Regions from separate parts of the Blautia sp. MSK20_18 genome, predicted to be linked through region 2. Evidence: riboswitches for the same ligand, from Rfam matches in the RefSeq annotation. Region 2 holds a riboswitch; the other holds the start of a gene.
The links. Region 2 has a riboswitch for ZMP and ZTP ahead of LI091_RS01980 (formate--tetrahydrofolate ligase). Riboswitches for the same ligand answer to the same signal wherever they lie in the genome.
Positions count from the first base shown of each region.

Region 1: another riboswitch for ZMP and ZTP. It lies ahead of LI091_RS12375 (IMP cyclohydrolase); the one in region 2 lies ahead of LI091_RS01980 (formate--tetrahydrofolate ligase).

Region 1 is NZ_JAJCGR010000022.1:24,112-35,732, forward strand. It holds gene topA (type I DNA topoisomerase) at 1-779, shown strand, start outside; gene codY (GTP-sensing pleiotropic transcriptional regulator CodY) at 925-1,710, shown strand; gene groES (co-chaperone GroES) at 2,008-2,292, shown strand; gene groL (chaperonin GroEL) at 2,340-3,959, shown strand; gene LI091_RS12360 (DUF6106 family protein) at 4,073-4,576, shown strand; gene guaB (IMP dehydrogenase) at 4,645-6,099, shown strand; gene LI091_RS12370 (peptidoglycan recognition protein family protein) at 6,212-6,928, shown strand; ZMP/ZTP riboswitch at 7,026-7,107, shown strand; gene LI091_RS12375 (IMP cyclohydrolase) at 7,195-7,908, shown strand; gene LI091_RS12380 (phosphoribosylaminoimidazolecarboxamide formyltransferase) at 7,947-9,131, shown strand; tRNA gene LI091_RS12385 (tRNA-Gly) at 9,297-9,369, opposite strand; gene LI091_RS12390 (lysozyme family protein) at 9,536-10,225, opposite strand; gene LI091_RS12395 (3D domain-containing protein) at 10,388-11,467, shown strand; tRNA gene LI091_RS12400 (tRNA-Phe) at 11,572-11,621, opposite strand, start outside.
Region 2 is NZ_JAJCGR010000002.1:130,788-142,408, reverse strand. It holds gene LI091_RS01985 (sodium-dependent transporter) at 1-1,037, shown strand, start outside; ZMP/ZTP riboswitch at 1,278-1,359, shown strand; gene LI091_RS01980 (formate--tetrahydrofolate ligase) at 1,433-3,118, shown strand; gene LI091_RS01975 (methylated-DNA--[protein]-cysteine S-methyltransferase) at 3,720-4,253, shown strand; gene LI091_RS01970 (MGMT family protein) at 4,361-4,669, shown strand; gene LI091_RS01965 (hypothetical protein) at 4,815-4,964, shown strand; gene LI091_RS01960 (MarR family winged helix-turn-helix transcriptional regulator) at 5,216-5,668, shown strand; gene LI091_RS01955 (MATE family efflux transporter) at 5,658-7,010, shown strand; gene LI091_RS01950 (putative ABC transporter permease) at 7,135-8,022, shown strand; gene LI091_RS01945 (biotin transporter BioY) at 8,103-8,648, opposite strand; gene bioB (biotin synthase BioB) at 8,750-9,721, opposite strand; gene LI091_RS01935 (TrkH family potassium uptake protein) at 10,035-11,372, shown strand; gene LI091_RS01930 (potassium channel family protein) at 11,392-11,621, shown strand, end outside.

The DNA.
Region 1 (11,621 bases), on a different contig from region 2:
GTCAAAGTCTGGAAAAGGGTATGGAGCTGAAGCTGAAAGAACTGAAGCCGGAGCAGCATTTTACACAGCCGCCGGCACATTACACAGAGGCTTCACTTGTAAAGACTATGGAAGAGCTTGGAATCGGACGTCCAAGTACGTATGCGCCGACCATCACAACGATCATCAGCAGACGCTATGTATCCAAGGAACAGAAAAATCTTTACGTCACAGAGCTTGGAGAGGTTGTTAATAATATTATGAAACAGGCTTTTCCAAGTATTGTGGATGTAAACTTTACAGCAACTATGGAGGGACTTTTGGACTGCGTGGAAGCAGGTACTGTACAGTGGAAAACGGTTGTACGTAACTTCTATCCGGATCTGAAGCATGATGTGGATGAGGCTGAGAAAGAGCTTGAGAAAGTTGATATACAGGATGAGGTTACGGATGTGATCTGCGACAACTGTGGCCGCAACATGGTGATCAAGTACGGTCCTCATGGAAGATTTCTTGCATGCCCCGGATTTCCGGACTGCCGTAATACAAAACCATATTATGAGAAGATCGGTGTTGCATGTCCGAAGTGCGGCGGCGAAATTGTCATGAAAAAAACGAAAAAAGGCAGAAAATATTACGGATGTGAGAATAATCCGGAATGTGATTTTATGTCCTGGCAGAAACCTTCTGCAAAGAAATGTCCGAAATGTGGTAATTATATGCTCGAAAAGGGAAATAAGCTGGTTTGCAGCCAGGAAACCTGCGGATATGTGGAACAAAAACCAAAAGATGAAGATTGATTGAATAAATGCTTTTCCACCAATTTTCAGAAAATCCCGTTAAAAATAAAAAAATATAAAAAAGTCTTGTAAATTTCCAGAATAACGTGTAATATTAGACTAGAAAAACGATTTCTTTCAAGGTACGAAAGTGAAAGGAGGAAAAATGAGCGTTCAGTTGCTAGATAAAACTAGAAAAATCAATAAGCTTCTGCATAACAGCAGCTCAAGCAAGGTAGTGTTTAACGACATTTGCCAGGTGCTCATGGAAACCTTAAGTTCCAATATCCTGGTACTCAGTAAGAAAGGTAAGGTTCTGGGAGTCAGTATCTGCCCGGGTGTGGATGAGATCACAGAGCTGATCGATGACAAGATCGGCGGACATATCGACCCGTTATTGAATGAGAGATTTCTTGGTGTTCTTTCCACAAAGGAGAATGTCAATCTCCAGACACTTGGCTTTGAGCATGTACCCGGAAATTATCAGGGAATCGTGAATCCGATCGATATTGCAGGTGAGAGACTGGGAACGTTATTCATGTACCGCAATGATCATCCCTATGATATTGAGGATATTATCGTCAGCGAGTATGGTACAACAGTTGTTGGCCTGGAAATGATGCGTGCGGTTCATGACGAGAACGCAGAAGAAGACAGAAAACAGCAGATCGTTAAATCGGCATTCAGTACACTGTCCTTCTCAGAGCTTGAGGCGATCATCCATATTTTTGATGAGCTGGATGGGGATGAGGGTATCCTGGTTGCCAGCAAGATCGCTGACCGTGTAGGTATCACCAGATCCGTGATCGTAAATGCACTGCGTAAATTCGAGAGTGCAGGTGTGATCGAATCCCGTTCATCCGGTATGAAGGGAACTTACATTAAAGTTCTTAATGAAGTGATCTTTGATGAGCTTGAAGAGATAAAAGCACAGAGAAGCAAGAAGGCATAATGTGATCAGCACTGTCAGATGCTTGATATAAGATAAAGAACGTGACAAAAGAGACTTCCCGCTATCGTGGGAGTCTCTTTTTTGTCTGTTTCATAAAATCAAAATAAATAATGAAATTAAGAAAACAAGAGAAAATAAGAGTATAAAAGAGATAAAACCAGAATAATACAGAAAAACCATATCTTAAAAGGGTTGCGAAAATATGTGAAATTCACTAATATAGCCATAGTGATTAGCACTCGTATAAAGTGAGTGCTAGCAGGCAAAGATGGAACTTATAAAGGAGGAACATAGATCATGAAGTTAGTACCTTTAGGCGACAGAGTAGTATTAAAACAGGTTGAAGCAGAAGAGACAACAGCATCCGGAATCGTGCTTCCGGGACAGGCACAGGAGAAACCACAGCAGGCAGAGGTTATTGCAGTTGGACCTGGCGGAGTTGTAAACGGAAAAGAAGTAAAAATGGAAGTAGAAGTCGGAAATACTGTTATCTATTCCAAATATGCAGGAACAGAAGTAAAGATGGATGGAACGGATTATATTATTGTAAAGCAGGAAGATATCCTGGCAATCATTAAATAATATAAACATCTTATCGTATATCAATATAAATAGGAGGTCATTTTATCATGGCAAAAGAGATCAAATACGGCGCAGAAGCAAGAGCAGCACTTGAAGCTGGTGTAAATAAACTTGCAGATACAGTAAGAGTAACACTTGGACCGAAAGGAAGAAATGTAGTACTTGACAAATCTTTCGGTGCTCCGCTTATCACAAACGATGGTGTTTCCATTGCAAAAGAGATCGAGCTTGAGGACGGATTCGAGAATATGGGTGCTCAGATTATCAAAGAGGTTGCATCTAAGACAAACGATGTAGCTGGTGATGGTACTACAACAGCAACCGTACTTGCACAGGCAATGGTACATGAGGGAATGAAGAACCTGGCAGCAGGAGCGAACCCGATCATCCTCAGAAAAGGAATGAAAAAAGCAACAGATGTTGCAGTAGAAGCAATCAAGAACATGAGCCAGGCAATCAACGGAAAAGCTCAGATCGCTAATGTAGCCGCAATCTCTGCAAGTGATGAGCAGGTTGGACAGCTGGTTGCAGATGCTATGGAGAAGGTTTCCAAGGATGGTGTTATCACTGTTGAGGAGTCCAAGACCATGCATACAGAGCTTGACCTTGTTGAAGGTATGCAGTTTGACCGTGGATATATTTCCGCATATATGTCTACAGATATGGAGAAGATGGAGGCAACTCTTGATGATCCGTATATTCTGATCACAGATAAGAAGATCAGCAACATCCAGGAGATCCTTCCGCTTCTTGAGCAGGTTGTTCAGGCTGGTGCAAAGCTTCTCATCATTGCAGAAGATGTTGAGGGTGAGGCTCTCACAACCCTGATCGTTAACAAACTGAGAGGAACCTTCCAGGTAGTAGCTGTTAAAGCACCTGGCTATGGTGACAGAAGAAAAGAGATGCTTCAGGATATCGCGATCCTGACAGGCGGACAGGTGATCTCTGACGAGCTCGGTCTTGATCTGAAGGAAGCTAAAATGGAGCAGCTCGGACGTGCAAAATCCGTTAAGGTTGCAAAAGAGAATACAGTTATCGTTGACGGCCTTGGCGACAAAGATGCCATCGCAAAACGTGTTGCTCAGATCCGTGCGCAGATCGAGGAGACAAAATCCGAGTTTGATAAAGAAAAACTTCAGGAAAGACTTGCAAAACTGGCAGGCGGCGTAGCTGTTATCCGTGTAGGTGCTGCTACTGAGACAGAGATGAAGGAAGCAAAGCTTCGTCTTGAGGATGCTCTTGCAGCAACAAGAGCAGCTGTTGAGGAAGGTATCATCGCAGGCGGCGGCTCTGCTTATATCCATGCTTCCAAAGAGGTTGCAAAACTTGCAGCAACACTTGAGGGAGATGAGAAGACAGGTGCTTATGTGATCCTGAAAGCCCTTGAGGCTCCGTTGTTCCACATTGCTGCAAACGCAGGACTGGAAGGCGCTGTTATCATCAACAAGGTAAGAGAGTCTGAGGTAGGTACAGGCTTTGATGCTCTGAATGAGAAATATGTAAACATGGTTGAGAATGGAATCCTTGATCCTGCAAAGGTTACAAGAAGTGCACTTCAGAACGCAACAAGTGTTGCATCTACACTTCTTACAACAGAGGCTGTAGTTTCTACGATCAAAGAGGATACTCCTGCTCCGGCACCAAACCCGGGAATGGGAATGATGTAATTTCAAGCAGGCAGGTAAATAATTTACAAAATGAGAGGGCCTGCGTCATGGACGCGGCTCTCTTTTTGTGTTATAATCAAAAGAAATCAGTAAATTACGAAAGGAAGAAGCAAATGAGTGACTTATATTCAGAACTTCTGGTAAAGAAGAAACAGACAGGGAAGGATCTTGCTATAAAATACGGTCTTATTGCACTGACCGTGATCATGGTTCTGGGAGGTCTGGTGCTGAATGCACTTCTTCTGGTTCCGGCTATCGCTCTTGGTGTTGCATGCTATTTTGTAATTCCGAAAACAGACCTGGAATATGAATATCTGTTTGTTAACGGGGAACTGGATATTGATATGATCATGTCCAAGTCAAAGAGGAAAAGAGTAAAATCACTTCAGCTTGCGGAGGCTGATCTTGTGGCACCTCTGAAATCCCACAGAATGGATTATTACAACGGAAATCAGAAGATGAAAACCATAGACTTTTCTTCAGGTATTGAGGATCATAAGCGCTATGCCATGATCGTAAGAGACAGCGGAGAAACCTGCAAGGTGATCCTGGAGCTGGATGATGAACTTGCCAATACCATGAAAAATTCTGCACCGAGTAAAGTTTTTTTGGATTGACATGAATCTTGTTTTTTGTTACACTAGTTCACAAATTTAAAATATCTTACACAAAGGGAGGAAATGCAATGGGTACTATTATTGGTGAAGGCATTACGTTTGATGATGTCCTGCTGGTTCCGGCTTATTCTAAAGTAATTCCGAATCAGGTTGATGTTTCAACGTATTTAACCAAGAAAGTAAAGCTGAATATCCCCATGATGAGTGCGGGAATGGACACAGTTACAGAGCACAGAATGGCAATTGCTATGGCCAGACAGGGTGGTATCGGTATCATTCACAAGAATATGTCCATTGAGGCACAGGCAGAAGAGGTTGACAAAGTTAAACGTTCTGAGAACGGTGTTATCACCGATCCATTTTATCTTTCAGCAGAGCATACACTGAAGGATGCCAATGATCTGATGGCGAAATACCGTATTTCCGGTGTTCCGATCACAGAAGGCAGAAAACTGGTAGGTATTATCACAAACCGTGATCTTAAATTTGAGACAGATTTCAGCAGAAAGATCAAGGAGTGCATGACTTCAGAAGGACTGATCACAGCTAAGGAAGGAATCACACTTGAGGATGCCAAGAAGATCCTTGCGAAATCCCGTAAGGAGAAATTACCCATTGTAGATGATGACTTTAATTTAAAAGGACTCATTACCATCAAGGATATCGAGAAACAGATCAAGTATCCGCTTGCAGCCAAGGATGCACAGGGAAGACTTCTCTGTGGTGCTGCGGTTGGCATCACAGCAAATGTGCTTGCACGTGTTGATGCGCTTGTGAAGGCTAATGTAGATGTGATCGTAATTGATTCTGCACATGGTCATTCAGAAAACATTTTAAAAGCAGTCCGCGAGATCAAGGCAACATATCCGGAGCTTCAGGTAATCGCAGGTAATGTTGCAACAGGCGAAGCTACCAAGGCTCTGATCGAGGCTGGAGTAGATGCAGTCAAAGTTGGTATCGGACCGGGATCTATCTGTACAACACGTGTTGTTGCAGGTATTGGTGTTCCGCAGGTTACTGCAGTTATGGATTGTTATGAAGTGGCTAACAGCTACGGAATCCCGATCATTGCAGACGGCGGTATCAAATATTCCGGAGATATCACCAAGGCCATCGCAGCAGGTGCCAATGTCTGCATGATGGGAAGCATGTTCGCAGGATGCGATGAGAGCCCGGGAACATTCGAACTTTATCAGGGAAGAAAATATAAAGTATATCGTGGAATGGGATCTATCGCAGCTATGGAGAATGGCAGCAAGGATCGTTATTTCCAGGAGAATGCAAAGAAGCTTGTGCCGGAGGGTGTTGAGGGTCGTGTTGCGTATAAAGGACATGTTGAGGATACCGTATTCCAGCTGATCGGTGGTTTAAGATCCGGTATGGGTTACTGTGGAGCAGAGAACATTGAGAAGCTGAAGACAACAGGCAGATTCATCAAGATTTCAGCTGCATCTCTTAAAGAGTCACATCCACATGACATCCACATCACAAAAGAGGCTCCAAACTACAGTGTAGATGAATAATAAAGGAAAAAAAGGTAAGACCGGTAAAAAGTCACCCAGGCCGTCCCATAGCGGGCGGCCTGTTTCCGTAAAGAAAACTTCCTCCGGGTCTTCCAGAAGAAAAAAGAAGTCTTTGAGAAAAAAGAACCCGATCAAGATCCTGCAGAGGATTGTGCTGATATGTATCATTGTGATCGTTGCTTTTGCTGCGTGTGCGTTAGGATACGCATTTTTTGAGATGCGCATGGAACAGAGTAAAATTCAGTCCGGACAGGAAGAAATATCCGGGAATGCCAGCGGAAATGGCGGACCGGAACAATGGCAGGCAGAAGGAGCACCTTTTATTGATGTGGAGCTTCTGACACCGAATTCCTATTCTAGACCACAGATTTCTATCGAACAGGTAAATTATATAGCCATTCATTATACGGCCAATCCGGGATCTACTGCCGTATCCAATCGGAATTATTTTGAAAATCTTGCGACAACGCAGGACAACAAAGTCAGCAGTCATTTTGTGATAGGGTTGGAGGGAGAAGTGGTACAATGTATTCCCACTTCGGAAATATCCTATGCCACAAATTCCAGAAATGTAGATACCATATCCATTGAATGCTGCCATCCGGATGAAACAGGGCAGTTTAATACAGCAACCTATGATTCGGCGGTAAAGCTGACAGCGTGGCTTTGTACACGCTTTGGACTGACTTCGGATCAGGTGATCCGTCATTATGATGTCACAGGTAAAGACTGTCCGAAGTATTACGTGGAAAATCCCGATGCATGGATCCAGATGAAATCAGACATTGCAGCACAGATCCAGACAGATTATGCATTACAGGGGAAATAAAGTGTTATTGTTTATTTTGTGAGCAACAAGAAGTCTGGAAAAATAATTTCTGAAAATAGGGGCTTGAAAATTAAGAAGAAGTATTGTAGTATAACAGCAGAAGCTGCATGACTGGCGGAAAGTAGGATTACCTACAGGGAGTGCAGTGAAGTGAGAAGCCGACCGCCTGGGCAGCCTGATAAGGGGGTGTCCAGGCGGTTTTTTGTTACCGTTCATATCCTGGGATAAGCCCCGGGCCTTACATTAGACAAGGAGGACTGTGAAAAATGACGACATTTTCACTTGAAAAAGAACTGAAAGAAAATTCCTATCCGGGAAGAGGAATTGTGATCGGACGTTCCGCTGACGGGAAACATGCAGTTACTGCATATTTTATTATGGGAAGAAGCGAGAACAGCAGAAACCGTATTTTTGTTGAGGATGGGGAAGGAATCCGTACACAGGCTTTTGATCCATCCAAGCTTACAGACCCGAGCCTGATCATTTATGCACCGGTACGTGTCCTTGGAAATAAGACCATCGTAACAAACGGTGATCAGACAGATACGATCTATGAGGGAATGGACAGACAGCTCACCTTTGAACAGTCTCTCCGCAGCAGAGAGTTTGAGCCGGATGCGCCGAACTATACACCTCGTATTTCAGGCGTTCTTCATGTTGAAAACGGTAAATTCAATTATGCGATGTCTATTTTAAAGAGCAATAACGGAAATCCGGATTCCTGTCTTCGTTATACATTCGCCTATGAGAATGCGGCAGCAGGGCAGGGACGTTTTATCCATACTTATAAATGCGATGGAAATCCACTTCCAAGTTTCGAGGGAGAGCCGAAGCTGGTAGAGATCCCAAACGATATTGATGAGTTTGCGGATCTCCTCTGGAAGAGCCTGAACCAGGATAATAAAGTTTCTCTCTTTGTTCGCTTTATTGACATTGAGACAGGAAATTATGAATCCAGGATCGTAAACAAGAATAAATAAGAAAATAGGGATATCACAGAGAACGGAGGAGCTTTTTCATGAAAGAATTACAGTTAAAATACGGATGTAACCCAAATCAGAAACCATCAAAGATCTATATGGCAGATGGAAGTGAGCTTCCGATCCAGGTACTCTCCGGAAGACCAGGATACATCAACTTCCTGGATGCCTTTAATGGCTGGCAGCTGGTACGTGACCTTAAGAAAGCAACCGGACTTCCGGCAGCAACTTCATTTAAGCATGTATCTCCGGCAGGTGCTTCCATCGGACTTCCGCTGAATGAGACACTGGCAAAGATCTACTGGGTAGATGATATGGACTGGAAGAATTTTTCCCCGCTTGCATGTGCGTATGCAAGAGCAAGAGGTGCAGATCGTATGTCATCATTTGGTGATTTCATTTCTCTTTCTGATGTCTGCGACAAAGATACCGCGATGCTGATCAAGAGAGAGGTTTCTGATGGTGTGATCGCACCTGGATATACAGAGGAGGCTCTTGAAATTCTGAAGCAGAAGAAAAAAGGCAATTACAATGTGATCCAGATCGATGAAAACTATGTTCCGGAACCTTTGGAGCACAAACAGGTATTTGGAGTCACTTTTGAGCAGGGCCGCCAGGAGCTGGCAATTGATGATGCGCTGATCTCCAATATTGTAACAGAGAATAAAGAGCTTACGGAAGAAGCCAAGAGAGATATGAAGGTTTCTCTGATCATCCTGAAATATACACAGTCCAATTCCGTATGCTTTGTTAAGGACGGACAGGCTATCGGCGTTGGTGCAGGACAGCAGTCCCGTGTACATTGTACACGCCTTGCAGGCCAGAAGGCAGATAACTGGTACCTCCGTCAGTGCCCGAAGGTACTGGAGCTTCCGTTTAAAGACACGATCACACGTGCGGAGAGAGATAATGCCATTGATGTTTACATTGGTGAGGAATATATGGATGTCCTTGCAGATGGTGCATGGGAAAAGACATTCACAGAGAAGCCTGAAGTGTTCACAAAAGAAGAGAAGAGAGCATGGCTGGATGGTCTTACCGGCGTGACACTGGGATCCGATGCATTCTTCCCGTTCAGTGATAATATCGAGCGCGCATATAAGAGCGGTGTAAAATATATTGCAGAGCCGGGTGGATCTGTACGTGATGACGCAGTTATCGATACATGTAATAAGTATGGAATGGTGATGGCATTTACAGGAATCCGCCTTTTCCACCACTAAAAGATGCATGCCTTGGCCATGATATGCAGTTGAAATAAAAGATAAAAAATATAAAGTCCCGAATCTGGATTTCTGGAAAAAAGAGATCAGACCCGGGACTTTTTGATCGAAAAAGGATAGTTTTAAAAATAAAAAAAGAACTCTGAAAAACTCAGAGTTCTGAAGAGCGATAGACGGGGCTCGAACCCGCGGTCTCGACCTTGGCAAGGTCGCGCGTTACCAACTACGCCACTATCGCATATGCATTATCGCTTCACGTATTTCCCTCAGCGACAAGACATATATTAGCATAGATTTTATATTCTGTCAAATGTTTTTTGGAATTTTTTTGAAATTATATACAACATATAAAGTTTATTCCAGACATCTGAAATAGAACTTGTATATGACAATATTTCGGTGGTTTATGAGTTATTGTCTAAGTGGTAATAGCGCAAAACATGATCCGGATAGTATTGGTCACCATAGTCCCATGGACCGGCAGGATCATGAAGGGGATCATCTTCATCACGTTGTGTGTTGCCGCTTGCCATCTGAGCAAAGGCCTGAGCACTTTGGGCCGTCCACACAGTCTGACCGTTTTCTTCCAGATAAGCAAAATAGGAATCGGCTCCGAAATTGTATGCCTGCAGAGCCAGACGGATCTTGGAAAGATCAGTCGGACCGGTACAGCCGGCTTTATCCAGAGCATATTTCAGCTCCTGGATGCCACAGGAAATAGAGTAAGAAGGATCTGTGATACCATTGGGCTGCTGCGGATATCTGGTGTTGTAGGCTCCTTCTGAAGACTGCATGGGATCAGTACCCTGCCCGGAGCTTTCCTGCATCATCACAGCCAGAATCAGGTCTACATAGTCGGACATATCATATTGTGCGGCTTCGCTGGAAACCTCATCGCGATAAGCTTCACAGGCTGCATTGATCTGATGGGCTTCCTCCTGCCTGCCGGAAAATTTGGAAAAACGCAGAAGGATACAGCCCACGATCAGCAGAAAAAGACATGTCAGAAAGATCTTCTGCCTTCGCACCTGCTGTACACGGAGTCTGTGGCGCTGTTTTTTAGTAAGGGTTGGTTTCTTGTGTTTTATATTCATATAAGTATTGTATCCGTTACGGATAGATTTGACCAGTTAAAAAATATGATCTTTTTGTTAAAAATTTCTGAAGACTGTCCTGTGAAATTGCAAAATATGATCTGATATGCTATGATAGTCGGGACAAACCGTAGAATGCCGGAATAAAGGAGGCAAGATTTCATGCGAAAAAAGCTTCTGGCAGTTATTTTATGTGCTTCTATGCTTTTCCCTGCATCCGTATCAGCAGAGGTACTGGGATATGAAGCAACATTGGATACATATACAAAGGAGAAAAAAACACCTCAGCAGTTTCAGATCGATGATGGGGCGGGAAATACAGTAAATGCTCTGGCGAAGAGTGATACGCTTTATGTTACAGCGAAAAATACGGAAATCCGGTCCAATCCGGGAGACAGTGGTACAGAACTGCGTTCTGTGATCTTGGGAACGAAACTTGAAAGAGTTGCAGTCTGTGACAATGGCTGGAGCAAGGTGACCTTCCAAAAGAAAGGTGAGGACAAGATCATCGGTTATGTTTCGGATAGCGTGCTCAGTGATACGGAGATCGTAAATAAATTTACGGATACAGTTACAGCGGCACAGGACAGTGATATCCTGGATTATCCCGGCAAGAAGGACGGAGAGGTTGTAGGAGAGGTCCTTCAGGATGATGAGCTGAAAAGAACAGGTACGGTAGATGCTATCTGGAGCAGGATCGTTTACACAGATGACAGTGGTTCAGATCACGTCGGCTATATTCCGACCAGCTGTCTGGAAGGTTATCAGGCTACGGAAGTGGCCAAGGCAGAGCAGGAAAAGAATACAAAAGCAGGATCCCTTACCAAGAGTTCCGGGGAGGGCGTTTTTGCGGATGCGGTGGATGGTGTAACTTCCACAGGTGGATCCGGAAGTACCGCAGCTGGCGTACAGATCGGAACGCCGGTATCAGTATCTTCGGACGCGACACTAAAACCACTGGGAACATTCCGGATCACGCATTATTGTCCGTGTAGCATCTGCTGCGGACCATGGGCGAATGGAATTACTTCCACAGGAGTAACGGCCACTACCAACCGTACGATCGCAGTGGATCCGAGTCAGATCCCATACGGTTCCAAAGTAGTGATCAATGGACAGGTTTATGTTGCAGAGGACTGTGGAGGAGCGATCCGGACCAATTGCATTGATGTATATGTGGCAACACACTCCGAAGCAGAGCAGAAGGGCGTGTTTTATACAGAAGTTTATTTGCTTCAGTGATCAGAAAAAGACTGCTGTAGATTCCACAAGGGATTTGCAGCAGTTTTTTGTATAAAAAAACTCTGACCAGCAGAGGCTATTCTGCGATCAGAGTAAAAAAATAATGCCCAGAGCCGGAATCGAACCAGCGACACGAGGATTTTCAGTCCTCTGC
Region 2 (11,621 bases):
AAGATGCGGCTTCAGATGTATACTTTACATCATTTATTACATCAGATATTGCACCTGTTGTATTTATGCTGATCTTTCTGGCATTGACTGCCTGGATCGTATTTCGTGGTGTGGAAAAGGGAATCGAAAAGTTTTCCAGGATCATTATGCCGGGGCTGATTCTTCTGATCGTGATCATTGCCATTTTTTCACTGACACTGTCCCATACTGATACGGATGGAACTGTCCGCACCGGTATGCAGGGGCTGGCTGTTTACCTCAAACCGGATTTTCATGGATTGACGGTAAAACGCTTTCTGGAGATCCTTCTGGATGCGATGAGCCAGTTATTCTTTTCCTTAAGTGTATCTATGGGAATCATGATCACATATGGTTCTTATGTGAAAAATGAAGTTAATTTAAATAAAGCAACAAATCAGATTGAGATCTTTGATACCGGCGTTGCGTTTCTTGCAGGAATGATGATCATACCGGCTGTTTTTGTATTTCTCGGAAAGGATGGAATGGCTTCCGGCCCAAGCCTGATATTTATCTCACTGCCAAAGGTTTTTGATGCCATGGGAGTATTTGGCCGTCCGGTGGCAATTGCATTTTTCCTGATGATGGGATTTGCGGCACTGACTTCCTGCGTGTCTGTCATGGAGACACTGGTTGCAAACTGCATGGAACTTTATCATAAACCACGTAAGAAAATGTGTGGTGCTGTCGGAATTTATTCTCTTGTTACAGCAGTACTGATCTGCCTTGGTTATAACAAACTGTATTTTGAACTTAAACTGCCAAATGGTTCCGTTGGACAGCTTCTGGATGTGATGGATTATATCAGCAACAGTTTTCTGATGCCGTTTATCTCACTTTTGACAAGCATTCTGATCGGCTGGGTGATCGGCCCTGACTGGATCATAGGAGAAGTGGAACGAAATGGGGAACACTTCAAACGGGCAGGGTTATATCGCTTTATGATCCGTTATGTAGTGCCGGTTGTAATGCTGATATTATTCCTGGTATCTACAGGATTTGCAGATTTGATTTCATAAGTGTGGTAATATGTTTATGGCGTCTGGACAGTCGCATTAACGGATGACCAGTACAAGATACGATTAAATAACAGAGGATTTGATGAAAAAAGATATGTACGAATGTTGGAGAGAAAACTAATACATAGAACGGAAATGATTCAGAAAATTAGACTTAGCTCACTTTAAAAGTGAAAAAATAATTTGATAATTTCTTGACAAGTACTAATAAATATGTTAGTATTCAATCATCAAATTAATAAAGTCTTCGGTGACTGACGGAGTTGTGGGATAACCACGAGGGAGCCGGAGATTCGATGAGTCGACCGTCTGGGCAGTATTTGAAAAACTTCAGATACTGCTCTTTTTTATGGGATAAAAGATGCAGACGGTTGCAGCGGAGAAAGGAGAACATTATGGGATTTAAAAGTGACATCGAGATTGCACAGGAGTGCACAATGGAGCCAATTACCAAGATTGCAGAGAAAGCAGGTATTGATGACAAATATCTGGAGCAGTATGGTAAATACAAAGCAAAGATCGACTATAATCTTCTGAAAGAAACAGACAAAAAAGACGGAAAGCTGATCCTGGTAACAGCCATCAACCCGACACCGGCAGGTGAGGGAAAAACTACGACAACGGTAGGTCTTGCAGATGGAATGCAGAGACTTGGAAAAAATGTTATGGTAGCTCTTCGTGAGCCATCCCTGGGACCGGTATTCGGTGTCAAAGGTGGTGCGGCAGGCGGCGGCTATGCACAGGTAGTTCCGATGGAGGATATCAACCTTCATTTTACCGGTGATTTCCATGCAATCGGTGCGGCAAACAACCTTCTTGCAGCAATGATCGACAACCATATCTTCCAGGGAAATGAGCTGAATATCGACCCGAGAAAGATCACCTGGAGACGCTGCGTGGATATGAACGACCGTCAGCTTCGTAATGTAGTAGACGGACTTGGCGGTAGAACAAACGGTATGCCGCGTGAGGACGGATATGACATTACCGTAGCATCTGAGATCATGGCAGTTCTCTGTCTGGCAAGTGATATCAAAGATCTGAAAGAGAGACTTTCCAGAATCATCATCGGATATACTTACGGTAAGGTTGCTGAGCAGAAACCGGTAACAGCAGGAGACCTCCACGCAGAGGGTGCTATGACAGCACTTCTGAAGGATGCCCTGAAACCAAACCTTGTTCAGACACTGGAGCATGTTCCGGCGATCGTTCACGGCGGACCATTCGCAAACATCGCTCACGGATGTAACTCCGTAACCGCTACAAAGATGGCTATGAAGCTTGCTGATTATGCGATCACAGAGGCTGGATTCGGTGCTGACCTTGGAGCAGAGAAATTCCTGGATATCAAGTGCCGTATGGCAGGTCTTACACCAAGTGCAGTTGTTATCGTAGCAACCGTACGTGCCCTGAAATACAACGGTGGCGTTGCAAAAGCGGATCTTAACAATGAGAACCTTGAGGCTCTTGAAAAGGGTATCCCGAACCTTCTGAAGCATGTAAGCAATATCAAAAATGTATACAAGCTCCCATGTGTGGTAGCTATTAACGCATTCCCGACCGATACCAAGGCAGAGCTTGATTTTGTGGAAGCAAAATGCAAGGAGCTTGGCGTAAACGTAGCACTTTCCGAGGTATGGGCAAAAGGTGGCGAAGGCGGAATCAAGCTTGCTGAGGAAGTGATCCGTCTTGTTGAAGAGCCGAATGATTTCACATATGCTTATGAACTGGAAGGCTCCATCGAGGACAAGCTGAACCAGATCGTACAGAAGGTTTACGGTGGAAAGAAAGTGGTTCTTACAGCAAATGCCCAGAAGCAGGCGAAACAGCTGGAGGCACTTGGATTTGGCAACTGCCCGATCTGTGTAGCTAAGACCCAGTACAGCTTAACAGACGACCAGACAAAGCTTGGTGCTCCGACAGATTTCGAGGTAACAGTAAGAAATCTTAAGATTTCCGCAGGGGCAGGATTTATTGTTGCACTGACAGGTGAGATTATGACTATGCCAGGACTTCCGAAAGTACCGGCAGCAACCAAGATCGACGTAGACGAGAGCGGTAAGATCACAGGACTGTTCTAATATAAAGATTTTTTGAGGGGAATTCAGATAGAAAGCGGTAGAGCCTGCAAAAATAGAGGTTCTGCCGCTTTTTCTTATATTGTTGTCTATTGCTCATGGCGGCGGTCCAGCCATTTACAGATGTAGTGGCCAACAATGTTCCCGGCCAGAAGGGTAAAGAACAAAGCAACATATTTCTGCATGGTGTTCACCTCTTTCATTCAGGATTGTATCTGCATTATATCATATTTCGAATGAAAATAATTGACTTTTTGCGGTGAATGGACTATGATGTGTGTAGCTAAAGAAAGTAATTATGCTTATCATGGGCAAAGCAAAACCCCCGGAAGTGGTCGAGACTTCCGGGGGTTTTTGTTTCGTTTATGTAAGGTGGTTTAATCCTTTCAGCTGGAGGTTCGGCAGCAACAGCATTATAGCATGTTCAGAACAAAAATGGTATAATATTATAAATTGTCAAGAATGTCAGCAATCTCCTGCTGCTTGTTGGGATAAAACTCACAATGTAGAGGAAAGTGCAGAGGGGACGCGCATGTGACATTTGCGTTAATTAAGAGGAATCCTATAGAAAAAATTGTAGAGATAAATGAATGTGGGGGGAAATATGGTATACACATGCAAATATAAATCGCTAATCGGAGATATTTTACTTGCCGCAGATGAAATCGGACTTACCGGTCTGTGGTTTGAAGGACAGAAATATTTTGCAAATACACTTCCCAAAGACCATATCCAACAGGAGACGGAAATTCTCACAGAAGCAAAAAAATGGCTGGATGTATATTTCTTCGGTGAAGAACCGAACTTTACTCCACTACTTCATCCGAACGGTTCAACATTCAGAAAGGCAGTGTGGCAGATTTTACTGGAGATTCCCTATGGACAGACGATTACATATGGAGAAATTGCGCGCAGAATTGCAGTGATGAAAAACACTTCCCATATGTCCGCCCAGGCAGTAGGCGGTGCGGTTGGACATAATGAAATTTCCATTATCATTCCCTGCCATCGAGTCATAGGAACAAATGGAAGCTTGACGGGCTATGCCGGAGGAATTGACAAAAAAATTTCACTTCTTAAGCTGGAACATACAGATATGAGCCGTTTGTTTATTCCAAAGAAAGGAACTGCACTGTAAAACTCAGGCTGAGAGGACGGTCTGGTGCAGGCGTCCACGAAAAGACAGATATTTTATTTATGAAAGCATGCTATGAAAATTGCCAGCAGGATTTCGGAGGAATAATTATGGGAAAAATACTGGATGAAGATTTAATCTACGAGATACTGTCCGTGGTGGAAGAGATACCTGAGGGAAAAGTGGCCTCCTACGGACAGATCGCACGGCTGATCGGGCGGGATAAAAATTCACGTCTTGTAGGAAAAGTCTTAGGTATGGCAGAATTTTACGGGAAGTATCCCTGCCACAGAGTTGTGAACCATGCAGGGCGTACTGCACCAGGCTGGAGAGAGCAGAAGATGCTTCTGGAAGACGAGGGTGTGGAGTTTAAGGCAAATGGATGTGTAGATATGAAGCAGTATCAGTGGGAGGAGTAGTGTTTTATGAATTGTAGAAATATGATGCAGATCCCGGAGCTTACAGAAGTTCTGAAGCTGAAAGCAGGGGAAAACGGTCTGGAGTAGTCTGTACGATGGGGCTATTTTGCAGACTGCCTGCAGTGCATCAAAAGTGAATACAGGATTGAATAACTATATCCATGGAGGAGAATTCGTAGTTCTGACAAATCCCAGTGTCACCAACGACAGCCGGAAACTCGTGCTGGAGGAAAAGGACAGAAACGCCGCAGAGCAGCTGTCTTCCTCTATTATGGATGCAGAACATTTAAGCTGAGAGCGTGTGATGGCACAGGCCAGATATCTGAACCTTGCACCGCTTACCATGACCGATGAGCAGATGGAGAAAGGACTTGAGATCTTTGAAGCTTCTCTGAAAGAGGCATTAGAAGCATAGATTAATAGAAAGTTACTCTGTAATAGAAAGCTACTCTGTAACAGAAAAATAAAACATGCTTGACAAACCATAAATTCCTCATATAATTATCAATGGTAATTAACTAAGATAATTATATGAGGAGTTTTTTTATGACAAATGAAAAGATCAAGCGGATGTTTGATGCGTTTTATCAGGCAAAGCGGATCCGGGATATGCTTCCGCCACTGCCCCAGGGGGTGATGCCATCCTACATACAGTATCTGGATGTGATCCATTCTCTGCAGAGAGAAAAAAAGGATATCCGGCTCTCTGATATCAGTGATGCCATGAACCTTCCGCGTCCGGGTGTTACCAGAACAGTGAAAGAAATGGAGGCAAAGGGATATCTTCAGAAGCTCATGTCTCCGGATGACGGGCGCGTTACTTACATTTCCATAACAGAAAAAGGAGAGAGGCTTTCCAGGAAGTATGATCAGGATTATTTCAGCAGTCTGGCGCCCTATCTTTCAGAGATTTCCGAAGAAGAAGCAGACAATATGATCCGGACCATCGGGAAATTTTATCAGATCATGTGTGACAGGAGGGAACATTATGACAAATGATAAGGCAGATTTTACCCAGGGAAATATCCTGAAGAAGCTGGTTGCATTTATGATGCCGGTACTCGGTGCGCTGATCCTGCAGGCTGCCTATGGTGCGGTCGATCTTCTTGTAGTTGGAAGATTCGGTTCCACATCCGGACTGTCAGCGGTTTCCACCGGAAGTCAGGTACTGAATCTGGTTACCTTTGTAGTGATCCAGTTTGCTATGGGTATCACAGTTCTGATCGCACGTTATCTTGGAGAAAAAAGACCGGAGCAGATCGGCTCCGTTATCGGTGGGGCTGCGATCGTCTTTACCATGATCTCTATCGTGCTGTTTATTGTTATGGTAGGCTTTGCACATCCGATCTCCATGCTGATGCAGGCACCGGAAGAAGCGGTAGCGCTGACTGCATCTTATGTACGGATCTGTGGCAGCGGAATTTTCTTTATTGTCGCGTATAACCTACTGTCTGCTATTTTCCGTGGCCTTGGTGACAGTAAATCTCCGCTGCTGTTTGTGCTGGTGGCATGTATTGTAAATGTGATCGGAGACCTGGTACTGGTAGCCGGCTTACATATGGATGCAGCAGGAGCAGCTATTGCTACGGTTTCTGCTCAGGCCTTAAGTGTTGTATTTGCAGTAGTTCTGCTGATAAAGAAGAAGCTTCCGTTTACCATTACAAAAAAAGATTTCCGGCTGAATCCTCAGTGCAGACGTTTTCTTAAGATCGGACTGCCGCTGGCACTTCAGGAATTCCTGACACAGATTTCATTTCTGGCCTTGTGCGCATTTGTCAATCGCCTGGGTCTGGAAGCATCCTCCGGTTACGGAGTTGCATGTAAGATCGTAAACTTTGCCATGCTGGTTCCAAGCTCCCTGATGCAGTCCATGGCCTCCTTTGTTTCACAGAACGTAGGAGCAGGAAAGCCGAAACGTGCGAGAAAATCCATGCTTACGGGAATTGGAGTTGGCCTGTCTGTGGGATGCCTGGTATTTATCCTGATCCTGCTGAAGGGTGATGTATTGGCAGGATTCTTTTCAACAGATGCCGGCGTTATCCAAAAGGGTTTTGATTATCTGAAGGGCTTTGCACCGGAGACACTGGTAACGGCTGTTCTGTTCAGTATGATAGGCTATTTCAACGGAAACAACCAGACCATATGGGTTATGGTCCAGGGCCTGATCCAGACGCTTCTGGTACGACTTCCAATGGCGTACTTTATGAGTATCCAGCCGGATGCCAGCCTGACCAAGATCGGTCTTGCAGCACCGGTATCTACCACAGTGGGAATTATTCTGAACATCGGATTCTTTTTGTACTTCACCCGTGTGAAAAAAGAAATTGTTTCGGAAGAATGACCGGATAAAGGGATGTAAATGAGAGGGGTGATATGATATAATCAGAATCACCCCGGCAGAGGTGATGGTACTGACCCCTGAAATAGCTGCCGGAATCTTGACAGCTGTAAAGGAGGAGTACAGGATGATTTGCGGGATGACGTATTTTCAGATATGTCTGTATTTTTTGTTTTATTCTTTTGGAGGATGGGTCGTTGAAGTTATCTTCCATGCAGTAACCTTAGGAAAGGTTATAAACCGGGGATTTCTCAACGGTCCGGTATGCCCGGTGTACGGATTTGGGGTACTTTCCGTGTTTGCGTTGCTTAATACGCTTCAGAGCGGTGGACATCAGATGAGTGAGGGAATGATCTTTTTGTTTGGGATCGTTCTTGCAACTGTGGTAGAGCTGGTTGCCGGCTGGCTTCTGGATGTATGCTTCCATGCAAGATGGTGGGATTATTCTAATAAGCCGCTGAATTTTCACGGCTATATCTGTCTTGAGTTTTCCCTGATATGGGGACTTGCCATTGTGATGGTTGTAAAGGTTTTTCAGAAGTATGTGGAGCGTCAGGCTTCTCATACACCTTCCACACTGGAATGGGTTGTTATGGCAATTCTGTATGCGGTGTATCTGGCTGATCTTATTGTAACAGTGGCGGTGATCCGCGGACTGAATAAGAAGCTTACCCGACTGGATAAGGTACGTGCGGATTTGCGGATCGTGAGTGATAAGCTCAGTGATACTCTGGCAACAACTACCATTGATACAGCACAGAAGGTGGGAGAGGGAAAGGTTCAGGTTGCTCTTGCTAAGGCAGAGCTCAGAGATGCGACTGTGGCTCAGAGAGAAAAATCTGCCGAAATGCTTCGGATGAAGAAAGCGGAGCTTCAGGCACAGTTTGATGAGCTGTCAAGCTCTATCACAAACCATACGGTATTCGGCCAGGGAAGAATCATTAAGGCTTTCCCGGAGATGAAGCACAGAGATTATTTTGAACTGATCCAGGAACTGAAGAAAAAACTCAGATAAGAAAAATGAAACGCGATAAAGAGGCAGCAGGAAATGTTGGAAATTTCCTGCTGCCTCTTTTGGCGTATCAGAGCTTCAGCTTATCGGATCCGTTTCTTTATCATTGGTCCGATGATCATGGCGATGATCATTTTTATGAGATCTGCCGGGATAAACGGAATTACACAGATTCCAAGAGCTGCTTTGAAAGTGGAATCTGCAACGATGCAGAACCATACAGTTCCGAAAAGATAGCATACAATTGTTCCTGCGATCATACCAACGAGCTGGATCAGAGGCTTATGGCAGTTGTCAATTACCAGTCCGGCAATAACAGCCATAACGATAAAGCCGATGATGTATCCGCCTGTAGGACCGGCCAGCTTTGCAGGGCCGCCGGTAAATCCGGAAAATACCGGAAGACCTACAAGTCCAAGCAGAAGATAGATCAGATAGCTGATGGTTCCTTTTTTCCATCCGAGAAGATACAGGGACAGATAAATGGCAAGATTGGTAAATGAGATCGGAACCGGACCGATCGGAATGGACAGCGGCGCAAGAATACAAGTGACAGCTGCCATAAGAGCGGTCATGGTGATCTCGTAGGTTTTTGTACGTGGTGCAGAGACAGTATTTGTCTGGTTCATATTGAAAGAGCCTCCTTTGAAAAAGGTAATATATTTACTGGTTCGGGTAAGTAATGAAATGCTGTAAGTGTGTATGATAGGTCATATGTCCATAAGGATGCTTACGCAGATTCAATCTCATAGGTGAATCCTGCATCCGTAATGGTTTTGAGAGTGTCTTCGATTCCCTGGCCACCTTCTGTAAGATAACCGGAAGCAAAAATAGAGTCTACAACACTGAGCAGTTTTTTTTCTTCGCCTTTAAAATAAACTTCTCTTCCGGCAGCACATCGGATATCTGCTTTAGGCACAAGAAGTCTTGCCAGGCAGAGGACCTTCATACAGTATTCTGTTGTCAGCTGGGAAATATCTGCATTTCCGAGAGGAGTTCCCTTGATCGGAAGAAGAAAGTTGATCGGCAGTGCTTCCGGCTGGATCTCACGTAATTCCAGAAGCATGTCAACAACGTCTTCCTTACTTTCACCCATGCCAATGATACCGCCGCTGCAGATCTCGAAACCAAGTCCCTGAAGCATATGGATATTCCGGACACGCTGGTCAAAGGTATGTGTACTGCAGATATTATGATAAAAGGAACGGCTGCTGTTCAGGTTATGGTTGATCCGGTCAAGACCAGCCTCTTTGAGCATTTTTGCCTGGTGCTCTGTGAGAAAGCCTATGGAGCAGCAGAGATGAGTTCCGTGTTCTTTCATTTTGCGGATCCTGCGGGCCAGCTCCTCGATCTCTTTATCTGTAAATTTCATACCACTCAGTCCGATACAATGTCTGGATAAATGATAATCATTTACGAAATCATTGTCCTGATATAATTTGTCTTCATCTACCCATTTGTATTTATCAATATCGGCAGTGGAACGACATGACTGGGCACAGTAGGCACAATCCTGGGAACAGTTACCACTGCGGGCATTGGTAAGGATGTGGATGCTTACCCGGTTTCCCTTATATTTGTAACGTAAACTGCTGGCACGGTCAATCAGTGCCTCAAGTTCTTCGTCCGGAGTATCTAAAATTGCAATGGCTTCATCTCTGGAAAGCGATGGAGCTTCTTTTTCGCATGATGCAGTGTTCATGTCAATACCTTCCTTTTGAGTTTTTTTGTACGGGTATCACTTTATCACAGAGAAATATCGAATGTCAACTATAAATATAAAATGAGTTTACAATTAAAAAACTGTAGTATTAAGGTAATGCTTAGGATCATCAAAGCAGGTAATTTCCTTGATTCGGTTAAAATAATTCTCAATTCAATTCAATATCATATCTTTATAAAATCTTAATACGGAAGCAGAGACTTTTATACTATCTTTGAAAGTAGTTATATATAATAAAATGCATTACGAGGATAGCACTGTTAAAAGTATTGATAAGGAGTTCTGATCATTTATGCCGGAAAAATCATATAAGAAAAAACATATGACATCTTTTCAGCTGATTATCATGGGGTTTGCAGGAGTGATCCTTTTGGGAACCGTTCTGCTGATGCTTCCATTTTCTTCTGCGGAGAAAGTGATCACACCATTTCATGAGGCACTTTTTACAGCCACTTCGGCGGTATGTGTTACAGGTCTTGTGGTAAAGGACACTGGAAGCTACTGGTCCCTGGCAGGCCAGACGATCATTCTTGCACTCATACAAACAGGTGGGCTTGGAGTAGTGACTGTGGCTGCGTCTGTTTCCATTCTTTCCGGAAAGAAAATATCCCTCATGCAAAGAAGCACCATGCAGGATGCAATTTCAGCTCCAAAAGTCGGAGGAATCGTCAGACTAACAAGGTTTATTTTGAGGGGAACATTTTTGATCGAAGCTGCAGGGACGGTGTTGCTGCTGCCGGTTTTTATGGGAGATTATGGAAAAAAGGGAATCTGGATGTCAGTTTTTCATTCAATCTCTGCTTTTTGTAATGCCGGCTTTGATATTCTGGGGACAGATTCCAGTATGTTTCCATCGCTGACTGGGTATTCAGGAAATATACTTATAAATCTGGTAATTATGCTGTTGATCATTACAGGAGGAATCGGTTTTCTCACATGGGATGATATTTATACAAATAAACTGAACTTTAAACGCTACCGCATGCAAAGCAAGATCATTCTCATGACTACCGCATGTCTGATCTTATTTCCGGCAGTCTTTTTCTATATCTGTGATCTGACAAAATTACCCATGGGAAAACGCCTGTTAGCAGCAACGTTTCAATCGGTAACGACAAGAACTGCCGGATTTAATACTATAAACATTTCAGAGATGAGTGAGGCATCAAAAGCAGTTATGATATTGTTAATGCTGATTGGTGGTTCACCGGGATCTACAGCAGGTGGAATGAAAACAACAACTTTTTCAGTACTTATTTTAAATGCAATTGCGACATTTCGAAGTCAGGAAAATGCAGGAGCTTTTGGGCGAAGACTTGAATATCATGTGATAAAAAATGCAGCGACAATAGCCATGTTATATTTTGCCTTGTTCTTTGGCGGCGGAATAGCGATCAGTGTGTACGAAGGCCTTCCGCTTTTAGATTGTCTGTACGAAGCTGCTTCAGCTGTTGGTACGGTAGGTCTGACTCTGGGAATCACACCGGAACTTCATGTTTTTTCACAAGTCGTGCTGATAATACTGATGTATCTGGGACGTGTAGGTGGTCTGACCCTGATCTATGCGGTATTTTCCGGAAGAAATAAGGGAAATGCAAAGCTCCCTCTGGAAAAAATCACAGTTGGATAAGAAGGAGAAAAATAATATTATGAAAAATGTATTGCTTATTGGACTTGGAAGGTTTGGAAGACATATTGCCATGCAGCTCAATCAGCTGGGACATGAAGTTATGGCAGTTGACTGGAAGGAAGAAAGAGTGGACAAAGTACTGTCATTTGTGACGAATGCTCAGATTGGTGACAGCACCAATGCTGAATTTTTACAGTCCCTTGGAATTGGAAACTATGACATTTGTTTTGTGACCATTGGAGAGAGCTT